DNA from 2 places in the Rhizobium sp. BR 314 genome. Region 1 is predicted to be linked to the other one. Evidence: riboswitches for the same ligand, from Rfam matches in the RefSeq annotation. Region 1 holds a riboswitch; the other holds the start of a gene.
What was found. A riboswitch is a leader RNA that binds a small molecule or an ion and turns the genes downstream of it on or off. The one in region 1 is predicted to bind cobalamin.

Region 2: another riboswitch for cobalamin. It lies ahead of nrdH (glutaredoxin-like protein NrdH); the one in region 1 lies ahead of cobU (bifunctional adenosylcobinamide kinase/adenosylcobinamide-phosphate guanylyltransferase).

Annotation. Positions count from the first base shown of each region.
Region 1 is NZ_JARWLA010000004.1:322,886-326,813, reverse strand. It holds gene cobN (cobaltochelatase subunit CobN) at 1-1,622, opposite strand, end outside; gene cobW (cobalamin biosynthesis protein CobW) at 1,632-2,681, opposite strand; gene cobU (bifunctional adenosylcobinamide kinase/adenosylcobinamide-phosphate guanylyltransferase) at 2,688-3,212, opposite strand; cobalamin riboswitch at 3,354-3,753, opposite strand.
Region 2 is NZ_JARWLA010000007.1:182,175-186,102, forward strand. It holds gene nrdE (class 1b ribonucleoside-diphosphate reductase subunit alpha) at 1-1,076, opposite strand, end outside; gene nrdI (class Ib ribonucleoside-diphosphate reductase assembly flavoprotein NrdI) at 1,064-1,459, opposite strand; gene nrdH (glutaredoxin-like protein NrdH) at 1,470-1,688, opposite strand; cobalamin riboswitch at 1,940-2,157, opposite strand; gene QD461_RS12615 (hypothetical protein) at 2,321-3,559, shown strand; gene QD461_RS12620 (acyltransferase family protein) at 3,658-3,928, opposite strand, start outside.

The sequences.
Region 1 (3,928 bases):
AAGGCATAGAAGGCCATATAGCCGTGCGGCGGGACGAGATCGGGAGAATGATAGCTCTCCTTCGGATCGATATTGTATCCGCGCGCCGGCTGGATGCCGACAAGCACCTCGCCGAAGCGGGCAAACGGCAGGGCAAAGCCGCCATGGAACGCGTAAGGGTCCGCCTCCGGCTTACCCCAGCGCGCAGTCATCTCATCCTGAATCTGCTTGGGAAGCGACGCAAAGAAATCCCTGTAGTGGCTAAAGGAAAGCGTCTCGCGAACAACGCGGCCATCATGCCCCGAATTTGTCGGGCCTTCCGCCAGGTGCCGCATCAACGCATCGCCATCGGCGGGCACATCGGCAACGCCATAGCCTGCCGTTTGCATCGCCTTTAGCACCTCGATCGTGCCGGCCGGCGTATCAAGCCCGACGCCGTTACCAAGGCGCCCATCGCGATTGGGATAATTCGCCATAACCAGCGCAACGCGGCGATCGCTGGGCGATGCATTGCGCAGCCGCGCCCAATTGGCGGCGAGCCGCGCCGTATAACGCACACGATCCTCAAGCGGTTCGCTGGCGACGATATTGGCCTCGACCCTTTCGTCATAGCGGGCGGCCGCCTTGAAGGACACGGCGCGGGCAAGAACGCGCCCGTCGACCTCGGGCAACGCCACGTTCATACCGAGATCGCGGGCCGAAAGCCCTTGAGATGATGCCCCCCAGGCTTCTTTCGAAGAAGCCGAGAAGATAGCCTGCAGAACGACGGCCTCGCCCGTCTCCAGTACCGTCGCCTGACGATCCGCGCCCGGCGCCGAAACGGCAAAGCCCGTGGCGTTGATGACCACGCCCGGCTTCAATTCGGTAAAGACACTCTCGAGAATGCCGACGGACACGGCATCCTTGAGACTATAGGCAAAGACCGGCAGAGGCCGCATGCCCTCAGCGACAAGCGCCTGCATCATGGCTTCGACAGGCTTTGTCTCACCGCTCTGGACCAGTGCGCGATAGAAGGAAATCGCGACCGTCGGGGGTTCGAGTCCTGCAGGGGCCGCCACCTCCGAAACGGAAACCCTCCTCCATTCCTCAACGCCGATCACACCTTTGCCCGGCCACCAAATGCCGGCCTTCATCAGCGGCACGGCAGGCATGGGCTTCTCGGCGCCTGATAGCATCGCCTCGGCGTAAGTGAGAAATTCCGTGGAATTCGCTTTGCCGCCCTCGATCAGATAGGACCAGAGCGCATTGAGATCATCGAGCGCAACATTGGAAAAAGGCGTCAGCCCCGGATCGGGCTTCGAATCCCCCGGCAGCACCGCAATCAAGGCACCCTGACGCGCCGCACAGGCATGCAGCGCCTCCAACGCGTAATGGAAGTAGCTTGCGCCTCCCAGCGCCCGCACGATGATCAGCTTCGCATGCCGGGCCGTCCTGTCGACATAGGTATCGACGGACATCGGATGCTTGAGGCTCATCAGGCTCGCAAGCCGAAGGGAGCGACCACCCTCGCCGTGCGCTGCGGCAATCGCCGCAAGCTCGGTGTCGGCGGCCGATAGAAAGAGGATATCGCCGGGCGATTGCCCGAGGTCGATCGCCTCCTCGCCGTCGCTGATCGTTCCCTTTTGAGCTAGGAGAAGGTGCATGGACTGACCTTAGACCAGCGCTTCGATCGCCTTGCGAACGATCGCCTCGTCCATCTCGTGCAGACCGATGACCACAAGCCGGGTTGCACGCGCTTCGCCCGGTGTCCAGGCGCGATCGAAGTAGGTATCGATACGGCTACCGACGGCCTGCAGCTGCAGGCGCATGGACTTGCCGGGGACATCGACGAAGCCCTTGAGGCGCAGCACGTCATGCTCGGCGATCACGCCCCTCAGCGCATCGACAAAGGCGGCCGGGTCGGCAATGGGGCCGAGTTCGACGACGAAGCTATCGAATTCGTCGTGGTCGTGCGGCGTGCCGTCCTCATGCTCCAGCTCGTGATGCGATTTGCGGTTGACGATATCGTCTTCCGTGCCGATGCCGAGGCCGAGCAATACGGCCGCCGGCACGTCGCCGTTCTTCGCTTCGATGATCGTCGGCTTGCGGGCGGTGCGCGAGGCGACCTCAGCACGGACGCGGCCGAGACCTTCACCGTCGATCAGATCGGTCTTGTTGAGCACGATGAGGTCGGCGCAGGTCAGCTGATCTTCGAACAGTTCTTCGATCGGGCTTTCGTGATCGAGCGAGTCATCCTCGATGCGGCGGGCTTCGACTGCGTCGTGATCGTCGGCAAAGCGACCAGCGGCAACGGCAGCGCTATCGACCACGGTGATCACGCCATCGACGGTAACGTGCGTACGGATATCAGGCCAGTTGAAGGCGGCGACCAACGGCTGCGGCAGCGCAAGGCCCGAGGTCTCGATGACGATGTGGTCCGGGCGCGAATCGCGCTCCAGAAGTTTCGTCATGGTCGGGATGAAATCGTCGGCGACAGTGCAGCAGATACAGCCGTTGGTCAGTTCGATGATATCGTCTTCGGTGCAGTTCTCTGCGCCACAGCCCTTCAGCACGTCGCCATCGACGCCGAGATCGCCGAATTCATTGATGATCAAGGCAATCTTCTTGCCCGCAGCATTCTGCAGGAGGTTGCGGATCATCGTCGTCTTGCCGGCTCCAAGAAAGCCGGTGATGACGGTGGCGGGAATCTTTTCCTGATTCATTATGGATTAACCCTTCATTTTCAGCGGCAAACCCGCTGCGATAAAATAGACTTCGGCACTTGCCGCCGCGACCATCTGGTGCAGACGGCCGGCATGATCGCGAAACTCGCGCGCCATGCGATTTTCCGGCACGATTCCAAGACCCACCTCGTTGGAGACGAGAACAAGCCGCGATCGCGTCTTTGGCAGGAATTCCGTGAGAGCAGCAAACTCCACCGCCATATCCCGCTCGGCCATCATCAGATTGGTAACCCAGAGCGTCAGGCAATCCACGAGTATTGCGCGCCCTTCAGCGTCGACAGCGGCAAGCTGCGCCACCAGATCGAGCGGCTCCTCATGTGTCCACCACAGGTCGCCGCGATCGGCACGATGCTGCGCGATGCGCTCGCGCATCTCATCGTCCCACGCCCGGCCTGTCGCCACGTAGTGACGTTCAAGCCCGGTGTCCACAATCAGGGATTCGGCGAATCTGGATTTGCCTGAGCGCGCCCCACCAAGAACGAAAACAGCCTGAGAAGTCGAAGAGGACATACGCTATTTCCGCCCGCGCACAACGGGGCGTGTCGGCAGCACGTGGCTGAAACTGGAAAAATGGCGTCTACACGCCGAAAACTCGTCTTGCGCCATGACAACCTCCGTGCTGGCAGCGGAACTCGCGTTCCCGAAACAGGCTTTTCGCCCGGCACGCCTGGCAGGTCTCCTGGCTCGCGGATAAGGCGCCGCGACGGGGGCGGACCGAAACCGGTCGCCCCCGATCGTGCGCCAGCGGGTCTTTCTCACCTTCCCGGCAATCCATCATGAAAAGGCGGACGATTCGTAGAATGAGAGGCGTCCAACCCCGGTTGATCATGATGCCACGCCAGTGGCTTTTCCGACTTGCGCCTACCCCGCCTCGTTCGCCCCATGCGAATCATCGACGAAATAGGCTTCAAACCGAACGAAAGACCCTGACCGCTCTACAGTCGCGGGGTCGGCTGTGATGAGAACGCCCGGATTGGGTCCGTCCCTTCACATTCCCTTTTCATCCCATGCGGCAGATCGCCGCCTAGGAACCATTCGTTATGGCGATCATGATTAGGCTCTCGCCCAGTTCGAGTCAATCAAGGGCGTCATTGCGACATTCTCCGCTTCACGCGCGAACTCGTAGCAAATTCCCCGGAGAGCAGCAGTCTTTTTGCCGCATTTCTTTGATGTTAGGAGTTTATAGAGGTTAAGCTCCCACATTCGAGTAGAATATATCGTCCGCT
Region 2 (3,928 bases), on a different contig from region 1:
TCGGCAATCACCTGGAAGAAGTCGCGCGCCTTGATCTTCTTCTTGCGAATGCGGCTGTCGGCTACCATCTCGCGGTACTTTTCCGTCACCGAAATTTCGGTAAACGGCACGCCGTAGACACGCTCCACGTCATAGGGCGAGAACAGGTACATATCGTCATTGTTCTTCGCGAGCTCGAAGGTGATATCGGGAATGACGACGCCAAGCGACAACGTCTTGATGCGGATCTTTTCGTCGGCATTCTCGCGCTTGGTGTCGAGGAAACGCATGATGTCGGGGTGGTGGGCGTTCAGATAGACGGCGCCGGCCCCTTGTCTTGCACCCAGCTGATTGGCGTAGGAGAAGGAGTCTTCCAGCAGCTTCATGACGGGAATGATGCCAGAAGACTGATTTTCGATGTGCTTGATCGGGGCGCCAGCCTCACGAATATTAGTGAGAGACAGTGCCACACCGCCGCCGCGCTTGGAGAGCTGCAGCGCGGAATTGATGGCGCGACCGATCGACTCCATATTGTCTTCGACACGCAGCAGGAAGCAGGAAACTAGCTCGCCGCGCTGCTTCTTGCCGGCATTGAGGAAGGTTGGCGTCGCCGGCTGGAAACGGCCGGAAATGATTTCGTCCACCATGTCGCGTGCAAGCTGCTCGCTGCCGCGGGCGAGCGCCAGTGCAACCATGCAGACACGGTCTTCATAGCGCTCTAGATAGCGCTTTCCGTCAAAAGTCTTCAGCGTGTAGCTGGTGTAATATTTGAACGCACCGAGGAACGTCGGAAAACGGAACTTCTTCGCATAGGCATGATCGAAGAGATCGCGCACGAAGTTGAAGGAATACTGATCCAGCACCTCCTGCTCGTAGTAGCCTTCAGTCACCAGATAATCCAGCTTCTCCCGCAGGTTATGGAAAAACACAGTGTTCTGGTTGACGTGTTGAAGGAAATACTGCTTGGCCGCCATGCGGTCCTTGTCGAGCTGGATTTGACCCTGCTCGTCATAGAGGTTCAGCATGGCATTGAGGGCGTGATAGTCCAGTGCCGTTTCCGTGGCCTTTGCTGGCCGGTCAAGCGTTAGCGTGTCCAAAATCGTTCCAATCCGTGTCTGACATTGGCAACATCCTCCGCCGTCCCCAAAAGCTCGAACCGATACAGAAACGGCACTTTGCATTTGTCGGAGATGATGCTGCCGGCGATACCGTAGGTCGCCCCGAAGTTGCTGTTGCCCGCGGCGATGACCCCGCGGATATTTGATCGGTTATCCGCATCGTTGAGGAAGCGGATGACCTGCTTGGGCACGGCACCTTTGCCCCCTTCGCCGCAATAGGTCGGGACAATGAGAACGTACGGACGGGCAGCTCTAAGCTCCTCGCCCGCTGAAAGCGGGATGCGAGCGGCCGGCAAGCCAAGCTTGGCAACGAAGCGATGGGTGTTCTCGGATCTGCTGGAGAAATAGACGAGCTCACCCACCTTCAAGTCCTCAGGCGAGGGCGCTGATCATGTCGGGACGGAAACCGGCCCAATGCTGTTCGCCGGCGATAACGACCGGAACCTGACGGTAGCCGAGGCCCTGCACCAGCTCGTAGGCTTCGCTGTCGGTGGAAACGTCGACGATGGTGTAATCGATGCCCTGGCGGTCGAGAGCGCGGGTGGTCGCAGTGCATTGTACGCAGGCGGGCTTGCTGTAGACGGTAACCATTGGATGTCCTCGTATCTATATATAGGCGTGCAAAAGGGTCCGGGCACCAAAGGATGCCCGCATTCGGGATGACAGCAGAAACGGATGCAGCTCGCGGCTGGTCGCTTAAACGACCGTCATTCGCGAAGCCGGATATGGGTACTCAAAAACATGGACTTCACCCCGAAGCTATTCATGCGGGGCATTCGCGGGAGCAAAGACGACGACAATCATGCCGCGCGAACCTTCGCTCGCCATCCGGACACCCCGCCCGTGGACGTTATGCTCGAGGCAGGTCTCCTGGCTCACGGGTCGCAGCATTCGATCCGCCTTCCCAAGACGCTGGTCTCAGTGGCCATTTCGAACGAACACTCGCCGCTCACAGTTGCGGGGGCAGCTACGGCTTGGCAATCATCATGGCTGCCGACCGTATTCCCATCTTAGCCTCCAATTCTTGCGAATCGAAGGAACCTCGAACACTATATATAGTATATGAGGTTAAAGTTGCGTCAACTGGTTCCGACATCCCTGCCTTAATTTGAATGTTGATAATGTGTGGATAGCACCACCAAACCCTGCATCTGTGGGGCTGGACAACCATGATGTTACTTTATAACAATTGATATGTAATGTTATTACATAAAGGATCATCCATGTTTTACTCTCGTTCAAATCACCTTCTCGCAGCCACCTCGCTGGTCTGCGCATTGTTATTGCCATTCTCGTCTCTCGCCGACGACGAAGTCGCATCGGAGACATGGAGACTGTTCGTCGCAGACCATAGCCTGCCGGTGGTTCGGGCAATCGACGTCGCGAGCGGCAAGGAGATCGGCCGTTTCGACATCGAAGGATATGCATCCCTTTCGCTCAGCCAATCCGGCAGGACAGTCTTTGCCGTACAGGGCGAAAAGAATGTGGTACTAGCAGTCGATACCGGCATATCTCTTTCCGATCATGGCGATCACCGCGATATCGCCCTTTCCGATCCGAAACTGATTGCAACCGTGATCAAGGGCGAGAAGCCGGGCCATGTGGTCAGCCACGCCAACGAGGTGACGATCTTTTATGATCGCGGCGGCAAGTTCGACCTCCTCTCGGAGGCGGATCTCCTCCAGAACAAGCCCGAAATTCGCGCATTTGACACGACCGCCGCCCATCACGGTGTCGCGGTGCCGATGGGCAACCACCTCCTTGTGTCGGCGCCCGATCTGAACGCGCCGGTGAAGGAAGGCGAATTGCCGCCGCGCCTCGGGCTGCGGATACTTGATCGTGAGGGGAAACAGGTCGGTCAAATTGGAACCTGCACGGGCCTACATGGAGAAGCAACATCTGCCCGGCTGGTCGCCTTCGGTTGCGAAGAAGGCGTGTTTATCGTTCGTCCCGGCGGAGTCGACGGCCCGAAGATGGAGATGCTCGCCTATGGTGCGGCATTGCCGAAGGGCAAGGTTTCGACCCTGCTCGGCGGCACATTTATGCAGTTCTTTCTCGGCAATTACGGCGAGCAGAACATCGTGCTCATCGATCCAGACGACAAGACCACTCCCTACAGGCTGATCGAACTTCCAACCCGGCGCGTGGATTTTGTGCTTGATCCTGCCAAGCCGCAACATGCCTATGTCTTGACGGAAGATGGCAGACTGCATCTTATCGACGTGGTGGACGGCGTGATCGCAAAATCAGAGCGCGTGACCGAACCCTACAGCAAGGATGGCCATTGGCGCGATCCACGGCCGCGCCTGGCTGTTGCCGGTAAACTCATCGCCATTACCGATCCCCGCCAAAGCAAGGTGCATCTGGTCGACGGAGAGACCTTAAAAGAGGTTCGCGATATCCACGTAGAGGGGCAGCCCTTTGCCATCGTCTCCGCCGGCGGATCCGGCGCCACCCATTGAGGTCGCGCATTTAATAGCGCGAATGCACGACAGGACCTTCGCGGCTCCAACGCAAGAGAGAAACCGGCTATCTCAGCCGGTTCTATCGCCACGCGACATCATGCGAAGCGGGCGGTGAACATCGCTTTACAGGAAGCCTCAAGCTGCCGCTTCAGCTCATAAAGCAGCGCGCAAATCGCAAGGGTAACAACGACGATGGGGACGAACAGCGAGGCAGACATCAGTCCGAGCTGATCCAATACGTAGGCGATAAGCAGCATGACGGTCTGATGAAGCACATAGTAGGTAAGAACCGCCCGGTTTAGATAGCGGATGACGGCATTCTCGGTTTTGAACCAGATTCTTGCGTAGCCGAGAACGGCGACGATG